Regions from separate parts of the Syntrophomonas curvata genome, predicted to be linked through region 2. Evidence: predicted binding sites of a transcription regulator. Region 2 holds the regulator's gene; the other holds the start of a gene.
The links. The regulator CtsR, encoded in region 2, represses protease genes until heat stress. The targets are predictions, from matches to a motif close to AAGGTCAANNAAGGTCAAAT.
Positions count from the first base shown of each region.

Region 1: dnaK (molecular chaperone DnaK) is a predicted target of CtsR. The motif match lies at 2,869-2,888, and genes of this name have one in related genera.

Region 1 covers NZ_CM129641.1:3,156,155-3,162,374, reverse strand. Annotated here, with positions in the region: gene ACU70B_RS14700 (DnaJ C-terminal domain-containing protein) at 1-956, opposite strand, end outside; gene dnaK (molecular chaperone DnaK) at 980-2,830, opposite strand; tRNA gene ACU70B_RS14690 (tRNA-Asp) at 3,158-3,234, shown strand; gene ACU70B_RS14685 (AIPR family protein) at 3,304-4,530, opposite strand; gene ACU70B_RS14680 (XRE family transcriptional regulator) at 4,646-4,963, shown strand; tRNA gene ACU70B_RS14675 (tRNA-Gly) at 5,237-5,311, shown strand; gene ACU70B_RS14670 (acyl-CoA carboxylase biotin carboxyl carrier protein subunit) at 5,554-5,766, shown strand; gene ACU70B_RS14665 (biotin--[acetyl-CoA-carboxylase] ligase) at 5,998-6,220, shown strand, end outside.
Region 2 covers NZ_CM129641.1:3,050,747-3,056,966, reverse strand. Annotated here, with positions in the region: gene pilM (pilus assembly protein PilM) at 1-1,636, shown strand, start outside; gene ACU70B_RS14150 (CtsR family transcriptional regulator) at 1,848-2,276, shown strand; gene ACU70B_RS14145 (UvrB/UvrC motif-containing protein) at 2,343-2,852, shown strand; gene ACU70B_RS14140 (protein arginine kinase) at 2,864-3,940, shown strand; gene ACU70B_RS14135 (ATP-dependent Clp protease ATP-binding subunit) at 4,132-6,220, shown strand, end outside.

The sequences.
Region 1 (6,220 bases), 110 kb from region 2:
AGCTTTTTTTCTTCTTCACTAATAACAGGCGAAATATTGATATTTATCTTTATATACTGATCGCCGTTATTTCCTCCGCGGCCCGGCAGGCCTTTGCCTTTAAGCCGGAGTTTTCTGCCATCAGGGGTTCCCGGCGGAATCGTAACATTCAGCGAACGATCCAGGGTGGGAACCGTGATTTTATCCCCCAAAACCGCCTGGTCGGGGCGCAGGGTCAAGATATACTCGATATCTTGACCCTGTACCGTGAACAAATGGTGGGGCAGCAGCTTTACCTTAAGATACAAGTCTCCCTGCGGGCCGCCGCCCATACCCTCTCCTCCCTGTCCTTTAAGGCGGATAGAGCTCCCCTCGGTAACTCCGGCCGGTATTTTTACCTCTATATTACGCAGGGCGGATATGGAACCGGTGCCTCCGCATTGAGTACAGATAGCGCGTCCCCATCTTCCCTGACCATGACACTTGCCGCAGACCTCTCCGGCGGATAGCCGCAGAGATTTATTGCCGCCATGATACGCTTCCTCCAGAGTCAGTTCAATTGCACTCTCCACATCCTGCCCCCGGATGGGCCCATCATAGTAACTGGCCTGCTGGCGATTCCCCGGCTGGCTGCTGAAAACGCTGGCGAAGAAATCGCTGAACCCCTGAAAATCAGCGGGATTAAAATCAGTGCTGTAGTAATAGGTGCTGCCCATATCACCCGGGTCAAATTGGTCGCCATTTCTCCAGTTGCTGCCCAGAGTGTCGTACTTGGCCCGTTTCTCGGCATCACTTAATACCTCGTAAGCTTCGTTGATCTCCTTGAATTTTTCCTCCGCCTGCTCCTTGGCTTTACCGGAGTGGAGGTCAGGATGCCATTTGCGAGCCAGTTTCCGGTACGCCGCTTTTATTTTCTTTTCATCCGCATCACGAGGCACACCCAGGGTCTCGTAATAATCACGAAAGGTTACTGCCATAGCTTCCTGACCCCCTTTTGGTTTTAGTTTTCGTCAAATTCGGCATCAATAACCTCGGAATCACTTGCCGTCGGGCCGCTTTCAGCAGCACTGGCATTTCCCAGTCCCGCCAGAATTTCCTCCAGTTCCTGCACCATAGTCTCAAGCTGGGAGGCAGGCGCTTTTTCTTCCAAGGCCTGGCGCAGATTTTTAATGGCTGCCTCGGCTTTTTCCTTTTCAGCCGATGATACTGCTGCTCCCATGGCTTCCACTTGACGGCTGGCATTATAGCATACCCCGTCAGCGTGATTACGGACTTCAGCTTCCTGCCGTTTTCTGCGGTCTTCCTTACTATACTGCTTGGCATCTTCTATCATACGGTCAATTTCCGCTTTATCCAGATTGGAAGAATTACTGATAGTAACGCTTTGTTCCTTACCGCTGGATTTATCCCGGGCACTGACGGTTAAAATGCCGTTGGCATCAATATCAAAAGTCACTTCAATTTGCGGAACCCCCCTCATAGCGGCAGGAATTCCATCCAGTTTAAACTGCCCCAGGGAACGGTTATCCCGGGCCAACTCTCTTTCTCCCTGCAGGACATGTATATCTACGGCGGGCTGATTATCTTCAGCAGTGGAAAGCACCTCGCTTCTGCGTGCCGGGATAGTGGTATTTCTTTCGATAATCCTGGTCATTATACCCCCCATGGTCTCTACCCCCAGGGAGAGGGGGGTGACATCCAGCAGGACGACATCCTTCACCTGGCCGGACAGAACTCCGGCTTGAATAGCAGCGCCTACCGCTACCACTTCATCCGGGTTTACCCCCATGTTCGGTTCTTTACCGGTTAAATCCTGCACCAGTTTTTGCACCGCCGGAACCCGGGTGGAACCACCCACCAGGATGACCTCCTCAATATCCTGTTTAGTCAGGCGGGCATCTTTTAGAGCGTTTTCCACTGGCAGTCTCAGTTCTTCAACCAAATCATGGATTAAGTCCTCAAACTTGGCCCGGGTCAATTTCATATCCAGGTGTTTGGGACCCTCGGCATCGGCAGTAATAAAGGGCAGGCTTATCTGCGTCTCCATCACACTGGATAATTCAACCTTGGCCTTCTCGGCCGCCTCGGTCAGCCTTTGCAGAGACTGCTTATCCTTGCGCAGGTCGATCCCGTAGTCTTTTTTAAACTCATCGGCCAGCCAGTCTACCACCCGTTTATCAAAATTGTCTCCTCCCAGGTGGGTGTTGCCGTTAGTGGATTTTACCTCAAAAACGCCGTCGCCTACTTCCAGAATAGATACGTCAAAGGTTCCTCCCCCCAGGTCGAAGACCAGGATAGTCTGGTTGTTCTTACTATCCAGGCCATAAGCCAGGGCGGCTGCGGTAGGCTCGTTGATAATGCGCAATACATTTAATCCCGCAATTCTCCCCGCATCCTTGGTAGCCTGGCGCTGGGCGTCATTAAAGTAGGCTGGTACGGTAATTACCACATCAGTAATCTTTTCCCCCATATAACGGGAAGCATCCTCTACCAGCTTGGTCAGCACCATAGCAGATATTTCCTCGGGCGAAACCAGATTGTTATTAACCTTGAAACGAACCGCGTCATCATTACCGGCCGCTACCTTATAAGGAACCAGGGTTCTCTCATCGGCAACCTCCTTAAACCTCCTGCCCATGAATCTTTTCACGGAATAGAAGGTGTTCTCCGGATTAAGTGCCGCCTGCCGTTTGGCGATCTGTCCTACTAACCGATCTTCACCTTTAAAAGCTACTACCGAAGGCGTAGTCCGGGCTCCTTCGGCATTGGCAATAACCTCCGGACTGCCATTATCCATAATTGCAACGGCTGAATTAGTCGTGCCTAAATCAATACCTAAAGCTTTTGTCATTTTAACAACCTCCCTTAATTAAGCCCATTAAAAAAACATTGGTCAAATATGGTCAGATAATCTCTTGTAAGGGTAAAAATTTATATGTCCTGCTGTCTCTGAGTATAATATCTTGATGCTTAATAGTCAATAATAGTCAAAGAATTTTTGATTAAATATCTCACTTCAGCAAGAGAAATAGATATGGGAAAAGAGGTGATATGCCGGTGTAAGGGCCATAGCAGGCCCGGATTTTCCATGGTTAAATAGATTGCAGAGCACTTCTCCTGGCAGGTGTTGAAGAATATCACGACAGCAGTTAGAATAATAGTGGATACTTTAATTCGCGGAGCCGTGGTGCAGCGGTTTAGCATATCGGCCTGTCAAGCCGAAGATCGCGGGTTCAAATCCCGTCGGCTCCGCCATTACGAATGACCCTTAAGTGGTCATAAGGACAAAAACAGGTTGGTACAATACCAACCTGTTTTTTTGTGTTATTTTTTACTTTTTTGCTTTAGTAGCTTTCTAAGACTTTGTGTTTCAACAATGCGATAGTTTGATAGCCATAGAGGCTTGTCCTTTCCTGCGAGCTGGGGATTTGAAAAAGATTCAAACGTGTTTTGAGCTAAGCTCACTCCAACGTCATTCCATATTTCAATGGGATTAAAGAGCCACGATACCTCTCCGGTTTCACTATCAAACTGCAGCAGACTCCTAAAAGCTCCAAAAATCGGGTAGATATATCCCGTAGAAGTCTTGTATTGCATCTCGTTCTTCAGAAAAAAAGAATTGAAGGATTGACTCTCTCCATTTTCTTTTTCACTAGGCTCTATGCCGCGAACCCGCCCAAATCTAGGAATTGCAACACCCTGAGCTATTTTGTACTCCTTGTATTTTTCTGAGATTTCTCGCTCAATCGTATCATATAATAATACCAAATCAGGGATATGTTTCACTAATGACAAATAAAGTGGAGAATCGCAAGCGGCTTTATAACGTTTAAATACCTGCGCCTTTCCTGAATAACTCTGAATCGGAGCAGATGAGTCATCGGGAAAACTTTCAATATCAAAAGCATACATTAAACGAAGTAGCTCTGCTATGCCGATTTCCTTGTTTTCATTATCCTTGTATGCAATCATATTTGCATATGGCTGATTTTGAATAGATTTTTTAATATTCTCAAACTTATCGTCCAAGTTAAAAAGCGCAATATCCGTTACCTGTACAGACGTATTTCTTGCATCTGACAATCGTGTGACATTCTGAACATTGGTGATTACTTCCATACGCACATATTTTTCAATATCATTTGGAATTTTACTCCGCTGATCAATGATGGCTTTGTATGTATGCCCACCATCAAGGATGCCGAACAGACTCCTGTCGCTATCTTCGGATTGATCCCCTAAATCAACAGTAACAATTGAACTTGCGGAGTCGAATGCAAGTGATTTGGCTGAAATAACAATACCGCGATTGTTTAGATAAAAGTCCGTTTCAGGCTCCACGACCGCAGCCCTAAGGTTCTTAGCTGGATTGGTGGTCATTTTGGGAACACGAGGGTTCACATCCATAGGAATGTTAACAGGTAAATCCTTCATGTTTACCAGAAGGTAATAGATTGTTTCGAATGTGCTTTCGTCTTCATCATCTTTACTATAAGGTGAAGCAAGTGTACGTAGCGCTCGAACTCGAAATTTTAATGTGTCTTTTTTCATAGGTTGTCCTCCTAAGTAGTTTTTTTACACGAAAGCTATTGCTTTGTGTTTGATTTTATATTATCATGGATACAACATATTTCAATGCACCATGGTGCATATTAAGGACTGGGAAATGGCAGAGAAAAAAGAGTATAGTCGCCTATTGGTTGATATCGGAACAATGTTAGCAGAAAAGCGCAAATTACTTGGAAAGCCTTATCACAGTAGAGAAAGCTTTATTGAGAAACGAAGTGCAGAAATTTTCAACAACGTTCCTTGGATTTCTCAAAGACACTTGGCAAACCTTGAGCGAGGGAAAAACTGGATTAGTGTTGAATTGCTTATACATCATGCTTACGCTTTGGAAATGGATCCTATGGATTTATTTAGGGAAATATTAGAGGTATACAATTCGTCGGCCACTAACCTTCCACTAACTATGGAAGGTTAGTGGCCGTATTTAGCTTTGTAATATTCATCTGTTTACTGCCGGTTTTCCTTATTTCATGCGGGTTTGAGAGTTTGTCCTTATGAACGCTCGCACTAGCAGGCTGCGCCTGCATGCAATTCGCGCTCCTCACAATGTGGGGAGCCGTTTTGTTTATGCCCGCGCCGAGGTCTGCATCTAAATCGAGCAAATAACACATTTGTTTTATGCCTCCAGTAATTGCTTTCAAGGGGGCAGGTTGACTCCGGTCTTCATCTGTTATAAAATAACTTTGGTGCGGGAGTAGCTCAGTGGTAGAGCACCGGCTTCCCAAGCCGGGTGTCGAGGGTTCGAACCCCTTTTCCCGCTCCATTATTATGTGTGAAGCACATATCGTTGTCCTTGTGAGGGGTCCATTATTAGTGAGTCTTAGTTCACAGCTGTGTTCCCGAGAAAATTATAAGTAATATGCCAAAAGCCATAAACGTTGTTTATGGCTTTTGGCATATGTATGCGTGGATGGGTAGCAATATGGGCTGGGGATAATCAGACTATGAGGATTTTTTACCGGATTTGGGGAAAGATATTTCAAAAATTAATGGAGGTTAAAAGCAATGGCAAACTTTGAGAGCCCTTTATCCGGAAAAATATTGGAGCTTAATCTAAAAGCAGGCCAAAAAGTTAATGAAGATGATGAAGTAATCGTTATCGAAGCTATGAAGATGGAAAACCCTATCTATTGTCCGTTCTCTGGTACAGTCAAAGAAATCAGGGTTAAAGTCGGAGACCAAGTAAGCGAAGGGGATGTATTGGCCATAATTGAGTAGGCGGCTTTTCAGCCCGCAGCATTTATGGCCGATACTATTATTTATAGCGGTAGTTACCGCTACCGCTATCGCACTGGCTAAACTGATTATTAATGTAGTAGCGGATTAATTTCCTTTAAAGCTGGTTTGGCTTATAATTGCTACAGAGTACATCACCTTATATTTAAAAGGAAGTGTTATGAGAAAGGTTTCTCTCTTTCTATGGGTGATGTTGAAGCAGGGGTGGTTAATTTGCCAGACAAGTTTAATAATAACCAAAATTTTAACTCCCCAATCCGCTGCTGGGTGCGAAGCGCTGCTGCTGATGCTTTTAAAATCCGATTCTACCAGGGGCGGGTCATACAATTGGCAGGAAAGACTATCTACCATTATGACCAGCTATCTTCTACCAACTCGATTGCCCGGCTAATGACCGCCAGTGGCGCCGGTGAAGGGACTATGGTAATGAGCGAAT
Region 2 (6,220 bases):
TGAGGTGATTGCCACTTTTCTGCCCCGGGTGGTGGTGGACAGCCTGTTTTCCTCCCTCAAAAGGGCGGGACTTAAAATCGAAAGCCTTACTTTAGAGCCGATTGCAGCTTTAGCAGTGGCGATACCGCCTGCGATGCGCCTGTTAAATCTGGCTTTGGTGGATATCGGCGCCGGTACCTCGGACATCGCTTTGGTTAAAGAAGGCAAGGTATTTGCTTATGCCATGGTACCTACCGCTGGCGATGAATTGACCGAATACCTGGCCGCCCGCTATCTGCTTGATTTTGATACTGCCGAGAGCACCAAACGGTGCCTGACGGTGCAAGATCAGGTTGAAATAGCTGATATCCTCAATAACCGGCAGCTTATGCCCAGTCAGGAATTGTGCCGGGAACTGCAACCGCTGGTAGACGAAATGACCAGTGAGATAGCCCATGTCATTACCGGCCTTAATCAAAAGGTACCTGATGCGGTAGTCTGCGTGGGGGGAGGAAGCCTCACTCCTTCCCTGACCACCAGCTTGGCAAATAAACTCGGTATCCCTGCCAACCGGGTGGGTATAAGGACGGTACAGAATCTGGATTATATCCATACCGACAAAGGCTTTCTGAGTGGCCCCCAGGGTATCACCCCTCTTGGTATAGCTTACAACTACTTTACTATTCCCCCCATACCCTTCATCAAGGTATCGGTAAACGGAAGGGAAACCGCCCTCTGGAACATGGGTGAACTCAACGTAGCCGCAGCTCTTTTGAGCTCAGGCATATCCCTTAATAACCTCTATGGTAAGCCTGGCATGGGCAAAACCATCGAAATCAATGGCTTTGTCAAGGTAATAAAGGGAAGCATGGGAACTGCTCCCCTGATCAGGGTAAATGGCGAATCCGGTTCATTGGAAACCAGGCTCCAGGATGGGGACAGCATTGAGTTCACGCCGGGCCGGGATGGTGAAGGAGCCCGTTTGACCGGAAGAGACCTGGTACCAGGCATCAAAGGTCAGGTAAAGGTTAACGGTGAACTATATGAGCTGGAACCGGTAATAACCGTGAACGGAGAACCCTTTGATCCTGATGCTCCCATACCGGATCGGGCCAGGATTGAATTTGCCAACGTAAACAGTGTTTATAATATCCTGCGCCTGAGCGGACTAGACGACTACTGGCTGCGGGAGCAAACCTACCGCTATTATCTGGACGACCGGGAAATCACGGTTACCTGGATGCCGGTTGAGGTTCAGGTCAACGGCTTAAAGGCCGGGGTCAAGCAACAGGTGGAGCCCGGCGCCGATATAACTTACAGCCGCAAACCGCTGCGCCCCTCTATTAAAGACCTGCTGGACGGTACAGACTATTGGGGCATCAATGTTAATGTCAATGGTGAGGAAGTAAGGCTTCCCGGCAAAGGCGCCGGTATAGAAATCGATGGTCAGACAGCTGCAATCCATGATGAAATCCGTGACGGTGCCCGCATAACCTTAAACCGGGATAAAGGCGGGGCTATCTTAAGCGATATATTCAAGGTCATAGAAGTCAAACCGGCCGTCAATGCTAAACTGCTCATAAAAGTAGACGGGGAAGCGGCTGGTTTTACCACTCCTATACGAGAAGGAAGTAAAATCGAGCTTGGTTGGGAATGACCTGTTAAGACAACAGGCCCCTGGCGCTAAACCTTATAGCCAGGGGCCTGTCTTATATTCTGGTCATATTAATCTGCATATCTGGCTAAAATATATAAGGGCCTTTTAGTTAAATTTAGTCAAGGATGTTTAAACATAGCTATTTACATTTTAAAAATCAGTAGTAAAATTAAAACATATAGTCAATTAAAGTCAAAGAGGGGACGAGGTAATGAAAAAAAGCCTGGCCGACCGAATTGAACAATACCTTAAAGTATTGATTGAGCGCAGTGATGACAAACAGATTGAGATTCAAAGATCAGAGCTGGCGGAGACCTTTGGTTGCGTTCCTTCCCAGGTAACCTATGTTATCAGCACCAGATTCACCGAATTTGAGGGCTACCTTACGGAGAGCCGCCGTGGCGGCAAAGGTTTTGTCCGTATCACCAGGTATCAGCTGGAAGATGAAGAAAATGCCGGCAAAGATGAATTGATGACATTGATAGATGAACTGCTGCAGGAAAAAGCAATTACGGCGAGCCAGGGGGAAATACTTCAGCATCTTATCGCCTGTGCTTTTAAAGATATGTCACCCGAATATAGAAAGCATTTATTTAAGCAGCTTAGAGTTGTGCTGGCCGATTATACCGATACCAACTGAGTTCAGAAACAGCAAATAAAAAGTTATGAGTATAAACAAATTCGTTACTTCAAAGGAGGAATGGGCATGTATTGCGAAGAGTGCAAACAAAGACCGGCAACGGTTCATCTTACTCAGATGTATAACGGCAAAAAAGTGGAGACTCATTTATGCGAAGCATGTGCAGCCCAGAAAGGGGCTTTTATGTTTGATGTGGCCAATAATTTCTCTATACCCAATTTGTTGGGCAGTCTGTTTGGAAGCAATTTTAATCTTCCCGATGTAAAGGCGCAATTACCGGTAGGGATTTGTCCCAATTGCGGTATGAGCTTAAATGATATCAGGAATACCGGCAGGTTAGGTTGTTCCGAATGCTACACCGCTTTTGAAAAGGAGCTGGATCCTACTCTGCGCAGGGTTCATGGTAATAGTGAGCATGTTGGCAAAGTACCCGCTCGGGGAGGAGAAAAGGTCATGGTGAAGAAAAAAATTGAAACCCTGAAGCAACAACTGCAACAGGCGGTTGCGGCTGAGGATTATGAAAAGGCAGCAGAAATCAGGGATACAATCAAAGATATAGAGAAAAAGCTAGGTTAGGGGGAAGGACAATGAAAGCCGATAATTTACTGAACAGCAGTTTTGTCCGTTGGATGGCTGCTGATGAAGGTCCGGAGTCTGACATAGTAATAAGCAGCCGGGTGCGTTTAGCCAGGAATCTTGACTTGATCCCTTTTCCGCAGATACTTGACCGGGAGAGCGGGAAAAAGAGCCTGCAGACCATAGAGAATGCCTGGAAAAAAAGCACCATCCCCAATCTTAGGGAAATGGAATTGCTTACCTTTAACCAGCTTACCGCTCTGGAGCGGAAAATGCTGGTGGAAAAGCATCTGATCAGCCCCGGGCATGCAGAATCGGATGAATCGTATCGGGGTGTACTGACTAATCAGGACGGCTCTCTGGTAATAATGATAAACGAGGAAGATCACCTGCGTATCCAGTGCTTTCTGCCCGGTTTGCAACTGCAGGAGTGTTACCGCCAGGCTCAACAGATAGATGATGACCTGGAACAGCACCTGAATTTTGCCTTTGACGAAAGAAGGGGATACCTTACTTCCTGCCCCACTAATGTTGGAACCGGAATGCGGGCTTCAGTTATGCTCCACCTGCCGGCTATAGCCATCAGCGGGCAGACCAGCCAGATCTTTCACAATATCGCTCAGCTGGGTATGACCGTACGAGGCATATATGGGGAAGGGACCGAAGTTATAGGGAATTTTTTCCAGCTCTCCAATCAGGTAACCCTAGGCCAGACCGAGGAAGATATCATTAATAATCTAACGGGCATAACCGAACGGATTACCGAGCAGGAAAGATTGTTGAGAGAAAGGCTCAAGGAAGATATGCAATACCAGCTTGAGGACCGTGTAGGCAGGGCTTATGGAATACTGAGCAGTGCCCGGGTAATTAATTCCAATGAAGCGATGGCCCTCCTATCCGATGTAAGGCTGGGAGTTGACCTGGGGATACTGGCCAGAATAAAACCCTTCGCCCTCAATGAACTGGTGATTGCCATCCGCCCTGCCCACCTGCAGAAGAAGGCGGGCAAGGAAATGGATGCCTTCCATCGCGATATAAAACGCGCCGAGGTCATAAAGGAAAGACTCGCCGCCACCAGGGAGCATTGAACAAGAAGTAACCAGGCGCAGATTAGCACTGAGGCTGCATGTCTGCCGGTCATGCCTTTGGGGTACGAAATTGCGGCCGTGGTGCGTTCATCAGAATTAACCGGACGAAAAACCTTTAAAAAAATCGGTGATAATCTGTATAATCAATGGTTGGCATAAAACCGTTCGATAAACGAAAGGAGGAGTTATATATGTTTAGAAGATTTACCCAGAGGGCAAGAAATGCCGTTATTCATGCTCAGGAAGAAGCCCGGCAGCTTAATCACCCGGCTATCGGCACCGAACATATACTGCTGGGACTGCTCCGGGAAGGTGAAGGAGTAGGCGCCCGGGCGCTTTTAAATATGGGACTGGACTTGGAAAAGGTGCGTCAGGAAATCACCCGCCTGATCGGCGAAGATAATGCCAATGCGGAAAGAGCGGCCGGTGATCTGCCCATCACCCCCCGGGCCAAGAAGGTGTTTAACCTGGCTTTTGACGAGGCCCGCTTGCAGGGGGTCAATTATGTGGGCACCGAACATCTGCTGCTGGCTTTAATCCGGGAAGAGGAAGGGGTGTCAGGCCAGGTCTTGATATCCATGGGAGTAAGGCTGGAGCAGGTCAGGGAGCAGGTCATGCTGCTTTTAGGCGGAGAAGCCTCGGCCGGTTACAACAGCAATCCCTATCAGGAATCCCAGGTAAACCCAGCCGCTTCCCTCCAGGCTAAAAAGAAAAGCCGGAGCAAAACCCCGACTCTGGACTCCTTTAGCCGCGACCTAACTCAGGATGCAGGGGAGGGACGGCTGGACCCGGTGATCGGCCGGGAAAAGGAGATAGAACGGGTAGTACAGATACTTTCGCGCCGAACCAAGAACAATCCGGTTTTAATCGGTGATCCGGGCGTAGGCAAGACGGCTATTGTAGAAGGGTTGGCGCAGCGGATAAATGAAAACCATGTTCCGGAAATTCTGAGCAATAAAAGGGTAGTAGCCCTGGATATTTCCACTATGATAGCCGGAACCAAATACCGGGGGGAATTTGAGGATCGCTTAACCAAGATAGTTAATGAAATAAAATCCGCCGGAGATGTAATCATATTCATTGATGAACTGCACACCATAGTAGGAGCCGGTGCGGCCGAAGGGGCAATAGATGCGGCCAATATTCTCAAACCCTCTCTGGCCCGGGGGGAATTCCAATGTGTGGGCGCCACTACCTTAAACGAATACCGCAAGCATATTGAAAAAGATGCGGCCCTGGAAAGGCGCTTCCAGCCCATCGTGGTGGACGAACCCGGTGAGGAAGAGAGCGTAGAGATATTGAAAGGCCTGCGCGACCGTTATGAGGCTCATCATGGAGTTAAGATAAAAGACGAAGCCATCACTGCAGCCGTTAAGCTGTCGACTCGCTACATCAGTGACCGTTATCTGCCCGACAAGGCCATTGATCTTATTGATGAAGCTTCCTCCCGGGTAAGGTTGGCCAACTATGTTCTGCCCGAGGATTTGAAAGAAAAACAAAAACAAATGGAAGAAATCAGTAAAGAAAAGGAAGAAGCCATCAATGCCCAGGAATACGAAAAAGCCGCCAAATTCAGGGACGAAGAGCAGAGGCTGCGTGATGAGATAGAGAATGAGCGCAAGGAATGGGTTAATAAGCGCAGCCTGCAGGTAGGTTCAGTGGGCGAGGAAGAAATAGCTGCCATAGTATCGAGCTGGACCGGAGTACCGGTCAGCAAACTGGCTGCCGCGGAGAGCGAGCGGCTGGTACACCTGGAAGATGTTCTGCATAAGCGGGTAATAGGCCAGGAAGAGGCGGTTCAGGCGGTAGCTCGGGCTGTAAGGAGAGCCCGGGCGGGGTTGAAGAATCCGCAGCGCCCTATAGGTTCCTTCGTATTCTTGGGACCGACCGGGGTTGGAAAGACTGAGCTGGCCAGGGCCCTGGCCGAAGCCATGTTTGGCAGCGAAGAGGCCGTAATCCGGCTGGACATGTCCGAATATATGGAAAAACATGCGGTTTCCCGCATGATCGGTTCTCCGCCGGGTTATGTGGGCTATGATGAGGGAGGACAACTGACTGAAAAAATCAGGCGGAAACCCTATTCGGTTATTCTGCTGGATGAGATTGAGAAAGCCCATCCGGATGTATTCAATATCCTGCTGCAGATTCTGGAGGATGGCCGCCTGACTGACGGTCAGGGGCGTACCGTGGATTTTCGCAATAGCATAGTGATTATGACCTCCAATGTCGGGGCTGAAGCTATAAAGAATACCAAAAAAGTAGGCTTCACCAGTGCCGTTG